4 regions of the Bradyrhizobium sp. YCK136 genome follow, and region 4 is predicted to be linked to each of the others. Evidence: predicted binding sites of a transcription regulator. Region 4 holds the regulator's gene; each other region holds the start of a gene.
The links. Region 4 encodes LexA, which represses DNA repair genes until DNA is damaged. Its sites were predicted from a motif close to TGTTCNNNNTGTGTTCNG; they were not measured.
Positions count from the first base shown of each region.

Region 1: a site for LexA is predicted at 2,067-2,084, ahead of ACFLEY_RS31380 (ImuA family protein). Genes of this name have one in related genera too.
Region 2: a site for LexA is predicted at 2,292-2,309, ahead of ACFLEY_RS34450 (DUF3072 domain-containing protein). Genes of this name have one in related genera too.
Region 3: a site for LexA is predicted at 1,685-1,702, ahead of recA (recombinase RecA). Genes of this name have one in related genera too.

Region 1 is NZ_CP172424.1:6,491,395-6,495,601, forward strand. It holds gene ACFLEY_RS31375 (DNA polymerase Y family protein) at 1-1,316, opposite strand, end outside; gene ACFLEY_RS31380 (ImuA family protein) at 1,216-2,001, opposite strand; partial or broken gene ACFLEY_RS31385 (UdgX family uracil-DNA binding protein) at 2,168-3,578, shown strand; gene ACFLEY_RS31390 (inorganic phosphate transporter) at 3,677-4,207, shown strand, end outside.
Region 2 is NZ_CP172424.1:7,125,216-7,129,422, forward strand. It holds gene ACFLEY_RS34420 (HWE histidine kinase domain-containing protein) at 1-728, shown strand, start outside; gene ACFLEY_RS34425 (hypothetical protein) at 725-1,144, opposite strand; gene ACFLEY_RS34430 (hypothetical protein) at 1,086-1,355, shown strand; partial or broken gene ACFLEY_RS34435 (hypothetical protein) at 1,452-1,687, shown strand; gene ACFLEY_RS34440 (hypothetical protein) at 1,784-1,990, opposite strand; gene ACFLEY_RS34445 (hypothetical protein) at 2,009-2,230, opposite strand; gene ACFLEY_RS34450 (DUF3072 domain-containing protein) at 2,346-2,540, shown strand; gene ACFLEY_RS34455 (DUF6496 domain-containing protein) at 2,632-2,904, shown strand; gene ACFLEY_RS34460 (hypothetical protein) at 2,917-3,279, opposite strand; gene ACFLEY_RS34465 (Do family serine endopeptidase) at 3,552-4,207, opposite strand, start outside.
Region 3 is NZ_CP172424.1:3,246,183-3,250,389, forward strand. It holds gene ACFLEY_RS15250 (hypothetical protein) at 947-1,156, shown strand; gene recA (recombinase RecA) at 1,777-2,865, shown strand; gene ACFLEY_RS15260 (hypothetical protein) at 3,035-3,967, shown strand; gene gcvP (aminomethyl-transferring glycine dehydrogenase) at 4,106-4,207, opposite strand, start outside.
Region 4 is NZ_CP172424.1:5,243,880-5,248,086, forward strand. It holds gene ACFLEY_RS25710 (HAD family phosphatase) at 1-125, shown strand, start outside; gene ACFLEY_RS25715 (hypothetical protein) at 291-509, shown strand; gene glp (gephyrin-like molybdotransferase Glp) at 733-1,944, shown strand; gene lexA (transcriptional repressor LexA) at 2,120-2,815, shown strand; gene ACFLEY_RS25730 (hypothetical protein) at 3,102-3,302, shown strand; gene ACFLEY_RS25735 (hypothetical protein) at 3,496-3,927, shown strand; gene ACFLEY_RS25740 (GAF domain-containing protein) at 4,152-4,207, shown strand, end outside.

The sequences.
Region 1 (4,207 bases), 1.2 Mb from region 4:
CGCGCCGGCCATTCGGCCTGCATGGCGGCGGCAAGGTGATGCTGCGCCGGCGCGGCCAGCACCGCACATTCAGGGACATGCGTGTCCTGCGGCAAGTGCACGACGACGCGCTTTCCGCCGATCCGCGCCGCGATGCGGTCGATCAGCGCGGCGAGCTCGTCATTGTCGTGGACATGGGCGTCGAGATCGCGCTGCTCCTGCACCACGATCTCGGTGCGGCTCGCCGACAGCCGCACCATGTCGAAGCCGAAGCCGGGATCGAGGGGATCGGCGAGCGCATCGAGCCGCTCGCGGAACAGGCGGTCGATGACGGCGCTTCGCGTCACCGGCCGTCCGGTCTCGACCATGATCGCGCGCACCACGCCGTCGGTGCGGAAGAAGGCGGCTTCCAGCCGCCGCGCGCCCTTGCCCTGCTTCTCCATGGACGCGATCAACGTGTCGGCGAGCCGCGACAGCGTCATCGCGATCATCGTGTCGGTCGCGATCGGCTCGGCAAAGCGCTTCTCTACGATGTAGTCAGGCAGCGGCTTTCGCGGATTGATCGGCGCATCGCCCTGCCCCAGCGCATGCGCGAGCAGCGTGGAGAACCGCGCGCCGAACCGCGCCGTGATCTCGTGGGCGCCGCGCGATGCGACATCGCCGATGGTCTTCAGGCCGGCACGGCGCAGGCCGGTGGTGATGGCCTCGCCCGCGCCGAGCGCGGACACCGGCAGCCGGCTGATCGCCTCCGCCTCCCCGCCATCGACGACGATGGTGCCGGAGACCTGGCGCGTCAGCGTCCGCGCGCAGACCGAGGTGCCGGCAATCGCCGCGCTGACGGCAAAGCCTTGTCGGCCGAGCGCGCGAATGAGCGTCTGCAACAGCGCGGCTTCGCCGCCGAACAGATGCGCGCAGCCGGTGATATCAAGGAACAGCCCGTGCGGCGGATCGAGCGCCACTAGCGGCGTGAAACGGTCGCACCAGTCGGCGATGTCGCTCAGCGTCTTCGCATCGGCGACGACATCGGCATCGAACACCCGCAAGTCCGGGCACATCGCCCGCGCATTGGCCAGGGGCTGGCCGATATGCAGGCCCAGCCGCGACGCCGCATCGTCAAGCGCATGGATCACCAGCGCATTGGTCTCTTTGATGACGACGATGCTGGGCTCGTCTTTTTGTTTTGACGCGTTTTCTTCACGCGAACCGGTACCCACTTCGCTCGAAAACGCTTTGGTCTTACCCAGCCCGCCGTTGAAGAACCGCTGGATCCGGTCGATGGGCAGGCGCGGCAGCCACAGGCTGAGAATACGTCGACGGTTCACTGAACTGGCACTCATCACATTTCCATTCCATGATCCACCGGCCGCACGGGCCATGACGATTGCGCAACAGCTCGGCATCGAAGCGCGGCGCGCCCCAGGCATTCCACATCGTGCCCGGCGGCGAATGCGCCGCGCGCAGCATCCATCTGGTCTCGGCAGTCGAGGGCAGCGGCTGCGCGGCCATCCGCAACAGCAGGCCGGTGACGCCGGAGCCTTGCGCGGCCAGCGTCAGCTTGCGGCTCGCCACGAGATCGAATTGCCGCGTCTCGCCCCAGAGCTCGAGCACGACCGCGCCGAGCGCATCGCAGGCCAGTGCATCGGCCGAAGTGCGCAGCGCACCCTCCACATCGGCCGCGCGCACCATCACCACGCGGCGCGGGTCGAGGCCGAGCTCGGCGAGCCCGCTCATCGACAGCGCGCCGGCTTCCAGTTCCGAAAAATCCTGCCGCACCCACAACAGCGGCCGGCGCGCGGTCACGCGTCCCGCAACGCCCATGACAAACCCGGTCGCGGCGGCGCCCTGGCGCCCCTCGCAAAACACCTCGTGGATCGCCGCGCGCGCGAGCCCGCCCTTCAGCGCGCTGTCGACCTCGCCGTGGCCAAGCGCGACGCGATCATGCTGATGCACGACCTCCGCCGTCTCGATGCGCTCGATCTGGCTGCGCAAGGTCGCAAGCGCGCTTGTGCGTGCGCCGCTCATATACGCCGCTCCTTCAGAGGTGATTGCCGGTGGCTCTCAAAAAGAGAACCAGCGGCTGGCTCATTTGTTCATGATATGTTCTAATATAAAGCTAACGGCGCGCCTGGAGTCAATCGAATTGGCGCGCCCATGGATTCATGAGCGGAATCAAGAGGATTCGAGTGCCATGTACCTCGTCACCCTGGACAGCGAGACCGATTTCGACGGCTGGCGTAAAGCCGCACGCGCATTCGCGCTGCACCACGTCGCCCCAGCGGACGTGGTGTGGCACGTGCAAGGCCAGACGAAAGACCAGATGCCGCCCGGCCTGTCCGAAGCGCCGAGCCTTCCGCCGATCGAGACCGAGAGCACGTTCACCGTGCCGGCCAATTTCATCGAGCTTGCCCGCATCGCGATCCTGCATCGCGAGGGCGAGCGTTTTGCGCTGCTCTATCGCCTGCTCTGGCGGTTGAAGGCCGATCACGACCTGCTCGTAACGATGAGCGATCCCGACGTGGCGCAGGCAACCGCGATGGCTGGCAGCGTGCAGCGCGATGCACAGCGGATGCGCGATCTCGTCCGCTTCCGCGAGATCGGGCGCGAGCAGAAGGCGCATTACGCCGCCTGGTTCGAGCCGGAGCATCACATCGTCGCATTCGCCGCGCCGTTCTTTGCGCGTCGTTTTGCCGACATGCCCTGGTCGATCCTCACGCCTGACGTTTGTGCCCATTGGAATGGTCACGCGATCTCCTTCACGCCCGGAATCAGCCGGACGGAGTGGCCGGCACCAGGCCGCCTGGAGGAAACCTGGCGGCGCCATTTCCAGCCCGGCCGGCTGATGACGACCGACGCGCCGGTGAAGCGCCGGAGGAACCTCCAGGACGCATCGGTACTTGGATCGATACTTGGGACCCTTGCTCGCCGATGCCGAACGCTGGACCGGCGGACGGATCTCCCCACGTCCGGAAGCCATCATGGGACACAAAGCCGCCGCCAACGATCTCGAAGCGCTCCGCGAGGAGGCCGCGCATTGCCGTGCCTGCCCGCTCTACAAGGACGCGACGCAAACCGTGTTCGGCGAAGGCCCGAAAGACGCCACCATCATGCTGGTCGGCGAGCAGCCCGGCGACAAGGAAGACCTCGCCGGCCATCCCTTCGTCGGACCGGCCGGGCAGATGCTCGACCGCGCGCTGGAGGAAGCCGGCGTCGACCGCAAGAAGGTCTATGTCACCAATGCGGTGAAGCACTTCAAATTCGTGCCGCGCGGAAAGATCCGCCTGCACCAGAAGCCGGCAACACCGGAAATCAAAGCGTGCCGGCCATGGTATGAGCGGGAAGTTGCGGCAATCCAGCCCGAGCTCATCGTCGCGATGGGCGCCACCGCCGCGCAAAGCGTATTCGGCAAGATCACCCCAATTGGCAAGACCCGCGGCCGGCTCATCGACCTTCCCGACGGCCGCAAGGCGCTGGTGACGGTGCACCCGTCCTATCTGCTGCGACTGCCCGACCCGGAAGCCAAAGTGCTGGAATATCAGCGCTTTGTCGAAGACCTGAAGATCGCCGCCAGCCTGCAGAGGAAATCCGCGCGCGCCGCCTAAATACGGGCGGGAAAACGCCTTTCAACCACCGCTTGTCATCCAGCCTTCAAATCCATCGCGGACAATACCCTTACCTGAAAGTTAAGGGGCGTCCAGACATGACCGATGTAGCATTCGACCGCGCGGTAGCCGATCCCGCGCCGATCCAGCCGGCCTCGCGGCCAAATCTCGACAAGGGCTTCAATCCGCTGACGATGATCCTGTTCTTCGGCATCCTCGCCGCGGGCCTGCTGTTCGTCGCCTACAGCATCTATGCCGACGTCAACGCGACCGGCACGCGGGTCACGACCTTCCTGCCCTACATCCTGCTGTTCGTCGCGCTGCTGATCGCGCTCGGCTTCGAATTCGTCAACGGCTTCCACGACACCGCCAATGCGGTGGCGACCGTGATCTACACCCATTCGCTCCCGGCTGAAGTCGCCGTGATGTGGTCGGGCTTCTTCAACTTCCTCGGCGTGCTGCTGTCCTCCGGCGCGGTCGCCTTCGGCATCGTCTCGCTGCTGCCGGTCGAGCTGATCCTCCAGGTCGGCTCCAGCGCCGGCTTCGCAATGGTGTTCGCGCTGCTGATCGCCGCGATCCTGTGGAATCTCGGCACCTGGTATTTCGGCCTGCCCGCCTCGTCCTCGCAC
Region 2 (4,207 bases), 1.9 Mb from region 4:
CGGCTGCCGCCACCGCCGACAATAGCGGCCGCGTGGTGCGCGTGAGCGGTGTCACCGTGGACATCACCGAGCGCAAACGTGCCGAGGAGCGGCAAAATCTGCTGGCGCGGGAAGTCGATCATCGCGCCAAGAATGCGCTGGCGCTGGCGCAATCGATCGTGCGTCTCACCCGTGCCGACGAGGTCAAGGCCTACGTCAACGCCGTCGAGGGACGCATCAACGCGCTGGCGCGCGTGCATACGATCCTGTCGCTGTCGAGCTGGCAGGGTGCCGAACTCTCGAAGCTGATCGACGAGGAGCTCGCGCCCTACTCGCTCGGCGGCCAGATCAAGCTGGCGGGGCCCGAGGTTCAGTTGCTGCCGGCAACCGCCCAGACGCTGGCGCTCGCGCTGCACGAGCTTTTCACCAACTCGGCCAAGTATGGCGCGCTCTCGACGCGGTCGGGCCGGCTCATGATCGGCTGGCAGGTCGAGGAGGATCACCTCACACTGATCTGGGAGGAATCCGGCGGTCCGCTGGTGAGGACGCCGAAATCTCGCGGCTTCGGCACGCGGAGCCTGCTTGCGAGCGTCGAGTCCCAGCTCGGCGGAAAGGCGCAATTCGATTGGCGCGCCGAGGGCCTGTTGTGCCGCCTGGAAGTGCCGTTGACCCGGAAAACCCCGACCGGCGCCGCGCACGGCAAGTTCGAGGGCACCACCTCCCTCGCGCTCCAGCGCGCGTCGGGTTAACCCGACGCGGCGACCTTCATGCGCCGCACCGGCCGGGGTTCATGGGCGATGCGCCCTTCGAGCCAGGCTTCCGTTTGCGCGAGATCGCGTAACGCCATCGCATAGCGGCGGGCCGCGCTTCGCTCGGCACCGCGCGGCAGCTTGCGCGCCTTGCGCAGCATATCGGCCGCCGCGTTTCGATAGGCCAGCGAGCGATAGAGAAAGACAACCTTACCCATATCGAATGTTCCCGTGTTGACGGGCTCCATGGTCGCAAGGTGGGCATGAACGTCGGATGAAGCCCGACGTGACAAATCGTTCATGCCGATGGAACCCGCAATCGCCGGCTGCGTTGCATGCAAGATCGAGGGCGGTTCCATGGGCGCGAAAAAGTCGCCGAAAAAGTCGCCAAGGCTGATCTCTCCTTCCGGCATCATCACGCTCTTGACGCACGCGATGATGGGCGCGGCGATCGGCCTCGCCTTCGGTCTCGTGCTCATTCTGTCCAACCCGGCGGTGGCAAATTTGCTGAACCATGGCGGAGATTCGGCCGCGGCCGTTTTCGTCGTCACGCTGGTGACGACGTTCGCGATCGGCGCGATGCTCACGGGCATCGTGTTCATCATCGCCGAGGACAAGGAATTTTGAAGCGAGCGTGAAACCCGCGAGGCTGCTTTGCCGGGAACTCCTGCGGCGAATGGCAGTTGGCTGCCTGCGTCATTTTAACTCAGGGAGTTCCTGCGCATGAAGACGACCAAGCTCGCCCTCGCCTGATGTTGGCAACCGGCCTCGCCGCCGCCCCGTTCGCCGCACAGGCGAAGTCGCACAAGGCGAAACATGAATCCTCGACGTCGTCCTCGCAGACGACGGGCGCCAACACGAAATCCAAGGGCGCCGATCCTTCCGGTCAGGGCGGCTCCGGTCCCGGCTCCGATCAGGGCGGCACCATGACGAACAAGGGTACTGGCAACACCAAGTAGGCTCGCCGCCGTTGATCGAAGGCCCCGTGATCGCGGGGCCTTCTTGCTTTGCTGTTCGATACAATCCTTCTTACGCCACATCGTCGGCAAACGCCTTTAGCTGCGCCGGATGTCGGCGATGTTCAGGCCGCCTGCGGAGTTCGTCTTCACGAGATGGTCGAGCCGCGCCCGCTTGTGCGCGATCAGAAGCTGGGCCGCAGCGTCGTCGAGACCCTCACGCTGCAATTGCCGGATCGCGGACCCAAGCTCCAGGATCTCGGCGCGCAGTCTCAAGATCCGGTACGTGTCCGGGTCTTCCTCCACGGCACGCTCCCAAATGTCTCAGCGACGCACGATTGCGCGCACGGGATCAGCGGCTTTCTTGAGGGAACGAAGACGTACACGATCGCGAACATCCGGCAGGACATCACCACCACCAGCCGCCTTCCATTCGCCGATCAGCAGATTGATTTTCCGGCGCAGATCCATCTGCGCCAGGGCCTTTTCTGTGCAGTCGCGATCGCGGTCGACGAGCTCGCGCACGGACGCCTCGACATCGGCCATTTCCAGCCTCAAGGCACTGATCTTACGTCGAATTTCATTAATTCTGTTGTCCATAGCTTGTTAGAACAAAATAAGAACATATAGTCAAGTCACGATTTCAGAACGGAGAGGCCAGATGCAGGTTCAAGGTAAATACGACGCCAGGGTTTTCCTCGCGGAGCAGATGACGCGGGCACAAGGCCTGAGGTTGAAGCGGCTCAGCGAGGAGGCCTATCAGCCCACGCAATATGATCGGGGTCTGTCCTTCACTGAAGCTGCGCGCCGCATCCAGGTGCTCGAGGCGGAGATCGAACTGGCGAATTCCTTCTAGCCAGGCTGCGTCGCGCATCCGGACGTTGCGGGCGCGCCTTCGGAACCATGCCTGTGTCGAATGGTTTTCTCCCGGCCAAGGGAGAATCTGAATGGCACGCAAGGCAAAGAAGCGCCGTTACTCGCGCAGCGCCGGGAGCGATGTCGAAAGCGAAATGCGGCGCTACAAGAAGGGCACGGCCAAGAGCGGCCGCGGTGGTCGCGGCGGACGCGTGAAGAGCCGCAAGCAGGCGATCGCAATCGGCCTGTCGAAGGCGCGCAAGAAAGGCAAGAAGGTCCCGAAAAAGGCCTCGAAAACTGCCAAGAAGAAGACGGCCAAGAGAGCAGCCAAGAAAAAGTCCAAGCGCAAATCCGCCAAGCGGTAGTGGCAATCGGCGCTAGATCATGCTGCCCGGCATGAAGCAGCGGATCGAGATGCCAAACGCGGTCTTCACCGGCCACACCATGGTGCGACCGGCGCGGTTCGGCTCGGTAATGACGGCTTCATCGGGCACATCGACCCACTGCCCGTCGAGGCGTACGCGATAGTGCCCGTCATGCGATTCCCAATCGGGATCGGAGACGGCAAATCCGTCGGCATCCGAGCAGCACGGGCCGAGATGGCTGCGCAGACTGTCGAACCAGGGCTTGAGCGGCGAATCGGCGTAGCGGCCGTCATCACGCCCCAGGGCGCTTCCAGCCGACAGCACGAGCGGCGCAACGAGCAGCGCACATCTCAGCGAGAGCTTCAATCGATCCATGTCGGCACCGATCAAATACGAACCGCCGGCCGGTTCCACAAAACGGCCGGACGTCCGAAGTTCCACTCTAGCAGCTCGCCTGGGCGTCTTCATTGCCGCCAAGGCGACAGCGATTTCGAATTCTGACGAGCGAACGCGGCTTTTTCGGACGAACCCGTCACCAATGCTGCCGTTAACGAGAATGTTATCGGCGGGCTGTTGGTATCCCGGATGCAAACGAGAAAAGGCGGCCCGAAGGCCGCCCTTTTGGATTTGCGCTGGTGGAGCTCGACTTACGCGAGCGGCACCGCGACGAACCGGGTCGCGTCCGCGCTTCTGATCTGCAACAGCACGCTGTTCTTGCCGGACGATTTAGCCTGCGCCAGCTCGGCGCGGACGTCGCCGACATTGGCGACGGGCTTGCCGCCGACATTGAGGATGACGTCGCCGGTCTGGATGCCGCGCTGCGCCGCCGGCCCTTGCGGATCGACCTCGGTGACGACGACGCCCTTCTGGCCGGCGCCCTGCACGTCGCCGGCCGGCGCCAGGCTGAGCCCGAGGCGCGGCGTGCCAGGCTGCACCTTGCCATCGTCGGCCTTGCCTTGGGCCTGCCGCTCGTTCGGCAGCTCGCCGAGCGCGAGGGTCACCGTCTTGCTCGTGCCCTTGTGGAAGACGTCGAGCTTCACGGACGTGCCCGGCGCCAGCGTGGCGACGGTGCGGGCGAGATCGCGGGAGTCCTTGATCGCGGTGCCGTTGACGGCGGTGATGACGTCGCCCGCCTCGATGCCGGCCTTTGCCGCCGGGCTATTGTCCTGCGGATTGTCGACGATCGCGCCGCGCGCCTCCTTCAGGCCGAGGCTGTCGGCGATCTCTGATGTCACCGGCTGCACCTGCACGCCGAGCCAGCCGCGGGTGACCGCACCCTTGTCCTTCAATTGCGCGACGACGA
Region 3 (4,207 bases), 2.0 Mb from region 4:
GCTCCTTTCCGGAGGAGACGGGAGCGCTGGTGGCGTTCTCATCACCGATCAAAGCCAGGGGGCGCGCGGTGACGGCACAGTCTGACATGTCCGCTACCGGACACATGGTCAATCTTGACCACCTCGGGAAAAGTCAACGAAAGCAAATCAGCCTCCGCGATCTTCAAACCGGCCGCTGAGACCGGCCACTGCCACGGCCTTAATTCGAGGCGAGAGGCTTGGACGGTTCCTTGCCGCTCCTGCCAGCACCAAAATCCGGGTGCTGTCCAATTGGGACACCCGCAATACCGAATTGGGACACCCGAGGGATGCCCCTTTTGAGCAGTCACGACTTCCCGCTAACGGGCATAGGCTGAATTGGCCCACCGGACGGATCCAGCCCCAGTCCGGAGAGCAGGCGGCCCCACCGCGCATCCAGCGAGGCGGGGCCGCTGCATGTTGGGCACTCGCTTGCAAATCCTGACTAAGCCGATTGCCCCATCGCCCGGGGATGGCGCCCTGGTGCATGTTGATGCGCCTGGGCCGGCGGTAGCCTTGGCTGGCCCAGTACCTTGGCCCCAGCTCCCCGTTCCCCTTGAGTTGGGGCCTTTTGCTGTCCGCAAATAAAAACGCCGCCCGCTCAAATATGGCGCGGGCGGCGGCTTTCCAGCCCCAGGGGGGATGATGCAAAACCCCGGTAATCCTTCGTCTGCACACGCCATGCCAAGGTTCATTGTGCCGGAGAAGGACACCCGCGGAGGGGGAATCAGGACCCAATTCGGTTTAATGCCGATCGAACTCCAGAAGGACCCCAACGTCATTCAGCCTGGGACACTGGGGATCAGCGAAGGAGCCGCCGACAAACAGGGCTACTGGCCGCCAACTGAGGCGGCCTTTATTTATTTACTTCCAGGGATCTGAGCAAAACCGAACATGCAGGATCGCCGAAGCGGTTCATGCTGAGGTCATGACCGCAAAAGCGAAAAAGCTCACCCATGAAGAGTTCGCCTCTTTGCTCGCGGTCGGTCATGCGGCTGCAAATAGCGCTGCGCCTGCGATCCCTGCCAAACATCGCGCCCGATTGATCGCGCTAAGCTACATGGTCTTTCTTCAGGGCAGGCTGCGAATGACCACGCCGGGACGAATCCGGATCTATGCCGGGCAACTCGATACCTGAGGCGTGCTTTGCGCCTACGCTGGCTTTGGCGGTTGAAGCCCCGGCGATGTGAGCCACTCGCTCATGTGCGAGCCGATCTCGGCTTGGCGGGCTTTGCGCAGGAGGTCCTCTCGTTGAGGACCATGGGGGAGGGCTTTGGCCCGTTCGCGGAGACGTTTCGCTTCTTCGGAAAGTCGCTCCTCAAGAGGGACGGTTTGCGTGAAACGACGGCGCTGCCTCATGACACAACCTCGTCTTGGTCTTTACGGGTCCTAACCGCAGGGTTTGAGTTCTTGCGAGCTTAATATGCAGTCAGCCTGCCTTCTGTTCCAAAGTGAACGTTTCAGGGTGTTCTTCTGGTGGCCAGGGTGTTCTTCTGGCGGAACGCCCCGGCCCTTATACGCTACACCCATAACGAGTTAATCCTAAACGCGCATGAACAGGTTGTGTCCGATCAAGAACAAATTAGGACATTTCCGAATTCAGCTTAGGACACTGGGGGTTAAATACGGACAGTACCGAAGTCCGCAAAAGAACATATTGCGAACCAGGAACAAATAGGGTACATTGCTTTTATCGCCGGCCCGCCTCGCCAATCGTTTGTCCCCCTAGCGAATCCTCGCCATAAGGAGCACGACCCAATGTCCGCAACTGCCCTGCGTATCGTCGAAGGATCTTCCATGGACAAGAGTAAAGCTCTGGCCGCCGCGCTCTCCCAGATCGAGCGCCAGTTCGGCAAGGGCTCGGTGATGAAGCTCGGCAAGAACGATCGGTCGATGGATGTCGAGGCGGTGTCCTCCGGTTCCCTCGGGCTCGACATTGCGCTCGGCATCGGCGGCCTGCCGAAGGGGCGCGTCGTGGAAATCTACGGGCCGGAATCCTCGGGCAAGACCACGCTGGCGCTGCACACGGTGGCGGAAGCGCAGAAGAAGGGCGGCATCTGTGCCTTCATCGACGCCGAGCACGCGCTCGACCCGGTCTATGCGCGCAAGCTGGGCGTCAATATCGACGAGCTGCTGATTTCGCAGCCGGACACCGGCGAGCAGGCGCTGGAAATCTGCGACACGCTGGTGCGCTCGGGTGCGGTGGACGTTCTGGTGGTCGATTCGGTCGCGGCGCTGGTGCCGAAGGCCGAACTCGAGGGCGAGATGGGCGATGCGCTGCCGGGTCTCCAGGCCCGCCTGATGAGCCAGGCGCTGCGCAAGCTGACGGCCTCCATCAACAAGTCCCACACCATGGTGATCTTCATCAACCAGATCCGCATGAAGATCGGTGTGATGTATGGCTCACCGGAGACCACCACCGGCGGCAACGCGCTGAAGTTCTACGCCTCCGTCCGCCTCGACATCCGCCGCATCGGCGCGATCAAGGAGCGCGACGAAGTGGTCGGCAACACCACGCGCGTCAAGGTGGTGAAGAACAAGCTGGCGCCGCCCTTCAAGCAGGTCGAGTTCGACATCATGTACGGCGAGGGCGTTTCCAAGATGGGCGAGATCCTCGATCTCGGCGTCAAGGCCGGCATCGTCGAAAAGTCCGGCGCCTGGTTCTCCTATGACAGCCAGCGCCTCGGCCAGGGCCGCGAGAACTCGAAGGCGTTTTTGAAGGCCAACCCCGACATCACCGCCAAGATCGAGACCGCGATCCGCCAGAACTCGGGCCTGATCGCCGAGCAGATCCTGGCCGGCACCCCCGAGCGTGACGCCGACGGCGAGGAGCCGGCGGACGAGTAAGTCTTAACGCGGAGAGTTTTTCGCGAGGAGCGGGCACTGAGGACGTTGAGTTGCCGACGTCTTCGGGGCCCGTTTCGTTTTGTGTGGGGGCGGGCGCATCGACGATGAAGCGTATGATCCTGACCAGTTCGTCCGGCGTCGGTCTCACACCTACGCGGACCGCGCCGACATGGTTGTCCCGCTCATCTTTCGGTTCGTGTCAGGACCGCTGCCGACGTCGCACCACCTCGATAACTACCTCAAAGGGGGCTCTTTCAGAGGCGAGCCGGACGTGCGGTGGTCCGATCTTGTTGTCCAATCGCCCCAGACCGGTCGTGCGCACCGAGAACTCGGACTGGTCTGGTTCTGCGAGACCTGCGGTGTCGAGCTCATCGAGCTGTGGTTTGATCCCAGCCCGAACAATCAATTGCAGTTGGTCTGGATCCTCGACTATCTCCGCGCCGAACCCTACATGGTCGAGCGTCTGCGATTGCGGCTGGTCGATTTCGATTTGCTCGGAGCAGACGTCGCGGGGCTCCGCGAGCGTACCGTGCGGGCGCTCGATGTGACGGAGCGCGACTTCGAGGTTGCCCGCATGGCCTGGGAGGCCTACCGCGCGCCAACGCCTGAGCTCTGTCTCGGGCTCCTGAGCAGGGATTTCCCCAGGCTACCTTTCCTGAAGCCGGCGATGGAAGAATTGCTGGCAGAACTGCCGTCACCAATCACCGGACTGGGTGCGACGGAAGCGCGGCTTCTCGAATTGATTGCGAGGGGACACAACCGTACCAGGGAGCTGTTTCAGCCGGGCGGCCTGCTCGAAACACGTGTGTACGACCAGTGGGAGCTCGGCCCTTTGCTCGAAGGGCTTGCGTCCGGTCCGATGCCGGCGGTCGCCGGTCTCGATCCGAAGCTCGCGACGCTTGCCCCGCACGATGCGCGAGGTCGCAACGCCGCCTTTCGCCGGAGCCGGCTGTTGCTGACGGAGTTCGGCAAAGCGGTGCTTGCGGGCCGGGAAGACTTCCGCAGCCACAATCCGATCCGGCGCTGGTGGGGCGGCACGCTTCTGACCAACGAACGGCTCTGGCGCTGGGACGGGCAAAGTCGTTCGCTGGTGGCGCCTTAAGCTAGGTTGTAGGATGGGTAGAGGGCAGAGCCGTAAGGTGGGCAAAGGCGCGCGAGAGCCGTGCCCACCATATCTCAATGTGCACAAATGTGGTGGGCACGCTCTGCTTTGCCCACCCTACGAAACTTCCGTCGCGTCTTACTCCGCCGCTTCCGCGTAGTCGCTCACCGGTGGGCACGAGCACACCAAATTGCGGTCGCCATAGACGTTGTCGACGCGTCCGACCGGGCTCCAGTATTT
Region 4 (4,207 bases):
GGCGCATCGTGTTCTTCGATGACCTCGCCGAAAACGTCGAGGGAGCGCGAGCGCGCGGATTGACCGCGGTGCATGTGACCTCGCCCCGCGATGTCGGCGACGCGCTCGAGGCGCTGGGAATCTGATCGAGACGCATCGGCTGGCGGGTGAAACCGGGGAGCTCCCGGAACCGATCTAGCCGAAATGAGGAACCAAATCGCTTTGTACATTTTTATACAGAGTTCCGGGAACGGAATGCCCGCTTCCGGACTCTTGAGTCCGTTGGGACTTCTACAGACGGACGTATCATCGTGTTGGGCAAAACCTACCTCACCAAACAAGCCTCTCTTCTGCTCGAATTCGCCAGAACGACTTCGGATTCTGACCTCTCCGCCAAGCTGATCAGCAAGGCCGCCGACCTGAAATCCCAGGCCGATCCGCTGCCCGACAAGGATCAAGGCCCCAAGCCCCCTGACGTGGCTCCCGACGTGGCGCCGGACCTCCGTCCGGACCGCCAGACCGGTCGATGACCGATGCTGGCCGTGGCTCCCGTCATTGTCGTCCTTGCCATGGCCACGCTCGTTCCCGTCTTTCTCGTCCGTCAGATCATGCCGCGGCAGAGCTGACGGTCCCTCATGACTGGACGGATCAAGCAGGATAAATCCTGATCCGGTCCCATTTTGCTTCATCGCCCGCGCTCGGCTAGAACTCTTGCCGCCCATTCGTCCAGACTTTCCGAGCAGGAGTTTCGCCGTGGCCTTGATGCCGGTTTCTGACGCGCTCGCCGCGGTGCTGGCCGGCGCGGAGCCGCTGCCTGAAGAGATGATTCCCCTCGACGAGGCCTACCACCGCGTGCTCGCACGCGACGTCGCGGCGCGGCGTACCCAGCCGCCCGAGGCGATGTCGGCCATGGACGGCTACGCCGTGCGCGCAGCCGATGCGGCCAGGGTCGACGCGCAGCTCACCATGATCGGCGAGGTCGCGGCGGGCCGGCCGTTCGCGGGAGCGGTCGGCGCCGGCGAAGCGGTACGAATCTTCACCGGCGGCGTCGTTCCCGCCGGCGCGGACGCGGTCGTGATCCAGGAGGATACGGTCGCCGAGGGCAAGCGCATCACGATCAAGGAAGCCGCTATCGCCGGTCGGCACATCCGGCCCGCCGGCGTCGACTTCCGCGAGGGCGACGTGCTCCTTCGCAAGGGAACCCGGCTCACCGAGCGCGACCTCGCGCTCGCCGCCGGGATGAACCATCCAGACCTGCCCATCCGCCGCCGTCCGAAGGTCGCGATCCTCGCCACCGGCGACGAGCTGGTGATGCCGGGCACCACGCCGGGCCCCGGCCAGATCGTCTATTCCAACGGCTATGCCCTGCACGCCCTCGCCCGCCAGGAGGGCGCAGATACCATCGACCTCGGCGTTGCCGCCGATACGCTGGAGGCCACCACAGCCGGCATCCGCCGTGCCCGAGAGAGCGGCGCCGACATCCTGATCACGATCGGCGGCGCCTCGGTCGGCGACCACGATCTGGTCCAGCAGGCGCTGAAGGCCGAAGGCATTGCGATGGCGTTCTGGAAGATCGCGATGCGGCCGGGCAAGCCGATGATGCACGGCCGGCTAGGGGCGATGGGTGTGATCGGCCTGCCCGGCAATCCCGTGTCGTCCTATGTGTGTGGCTTCCTGTTCATGGTTCCGTTGATTCGCGCCCTGTCGGGCCGCGCCGTGATTCACCATCGTCGCGAGCGCGCCGTGCTCGGCCGCGATGTCGGTGCCAATGACCAGCGCGAGGACTATCTTCGTGCGCGCCTGGAGCGGCGCGACGACGGCATGCTTGTCGCCCTTCCCGTCAATCATCAGGATTCCTCGCTGCTTGCGAATCTCGCTGCGGCGCAGGCACTTCTCGTGCGCGCGCCGTTCGCGCCGAAGGTCGAGGCAGGCGCGCCTTGCGAGGTGCTGCGACTGCCCGCCTGAACGCACTGGTCCTGCGCGTTCCGCGAACTTTGTCGCGTTCACGGTAAATTAAGCAGTTGCGGAACACATATCGAACATATAGTGTCCGTTCATGATTTGTTTCGAGCATCTGGCGGCTCGCCGCTGAATTCACCGTCTCGGAATCGAACGACATCAACCGGGGGATTTGGTCGAGATGTTAACGCGCAAACAATACGAGCTTCTGCGATTCATCAGCGAGCGTTTGAAGGAAAGCGGTGTGCCGCCCTCCTTCGACGAGATGAAGGACGCGCTCGACCTGCGCTCGAAGTCAGGCATCCATCGCCTGATCACCGCACTGGAGGAGCGCGGCTTCATCCGGCGCCTGCCCAACCGGGCCCGCGCGATCGAGGTGATCAAGTTGCCCGAGCTGCAGGCCGCCGCCGGCAACCGCCGTGGCTTCACTCCGAGCGTCATCGAGGGCAATCTCGGCAAGGTGCGAGCGAGCTCCAGCGCGGACGAGGGCGAACGCCCCGTCGCGGTGCCGGTGATGGGCCGCATCGCGGCCGGCACGCCGATCGAAGCGTTGCAGACCCGCAGCCACACCATCAGCGTACCGCCCGACATGCTCGGCTCGGGCGAGCACTACGCGCTCGAAGTGCGCGGCGACTCGATGGTCGAAGCCGGCATCCTCGACGGCGACATGGCGCTGATCCAGCGCAATGAGAGCGCCGACACCGGCGACATCGTGGTGGCGCTGATCGACGACGAGGAAGCGACGCTGAAGCGCTTCCGCCGCCGCGGCGCCTCGATCGCGCTCGAGCCCGCCAATGCGGCCTATGAGGTCCGCATCCTGCCGCCCAACCGGGTGAAGATTCAGGGCAAGCTGATCGGCCTGTACCGGAAGTACTGAGCGTGATCCGGACTGGAGGGCCGCGTTAGCACAAAGTGCGCAGCGGTTTTCCCTCGCGACAAGCGCAGGACGCGCTTGCGCGGAGATCATGCTCAAACAATCACCTAAAGCGCGGCCCGCCGGTTGGCGACCCGCGCGTTGACGATTGGAGCGACGATTGTCCGCTCCAGCTGGATAGTCTTTCTGGTTTTGCTCAGATTATCCGGCCCCTCTCTAGCGCTACATCCTCGCGACGCAGCACGAAGCCCTCATCGCTTCGTGGCCCTGGAGATCGAGGAGACAATCAATGCGCAAGATCGTTTTGAGCACCGTCACGGTGGCGCTGATCACAGCATCCGCGTCGCAAGTCTTCGCCGCACCGTCGCACCATGCCCGCAAGGCAACGCAGACGACGAGCGAGCAATTGCGCAATGCCCGCAACGCCGTCGCGCAGCCGTCGCAACCCGCCTGGCAATATTCGGGCTGGTCGGCACCTGCAGGTCGCTGACGGAGACGCACGCCAAATGCACGGAAGCGGTTTTTGTTCCTGAGGCATTTGAAAAAGATATTGTGATGGCAGCCTGCGGACCCAAGCCGCAGATTTGCCTACAACCAAGAAGACGCTAACATGCTTCCACTCTGATAGAGGCCAGTGCCTCCGAAGGAGGCGCGGGTCGCTATCCCTGAATGAGGAGCACCCGATGTGTGACTACAGCCTGCATGCCGTCGCGACGCGTCCCGCACAAGTCGGCGAGACGATCGTCACGACCACCTTCCGCGGCACCTCGACGCGCGGCTTCGCCTCCGAGGCCGACATGTCCGTCGCGGTCTGCCTGCTGCCGGGGACGGAGCTCGCCTTCGCCGACAACGTCCGCTACGACAATCGCTGGATCTGGACGCGCACCATCAACTCCCGCGTCGGCAAGTTCGGCAAGATCGATCCGCACATTCCCGATCGCCATCATGACGCGATCGAATTCCCCGACGGCAAATACGTACTCGTGACGCAACTCGTCGAAGGCCAGCGCGCGACCGTGCTGCAATTGCCGGTGACCCAGCCGGCCGGCGAGCGTGAACACAAGCCGGAGATCATCGCCGACAGGCCGACGATCACACGCCTGCCGATCGGCTGATGTACCTCCCCCCGGCGCAGAGGTCGGGGCCGGGATTGAAATTGCCATCGCCGGCCGTGGCCGGCGAGATGGTATGATTTGCGTCTTCCGGAATCCAATCCGCCGAGATCAGGCTCGCACCTGCCCATCGCACGAAGTTTGCGCGGCCCTGCCTGAATTTTGAACGTCCGTTCCGCGGCCAGATCGCCGATGCTGTCAAAGGCTTGAGGCGGCGGACACGTTCGATGAAAACCTTCATTCGCGTCGTTGAACTCTGGGTGCCGGACCGGACGCGCATGCG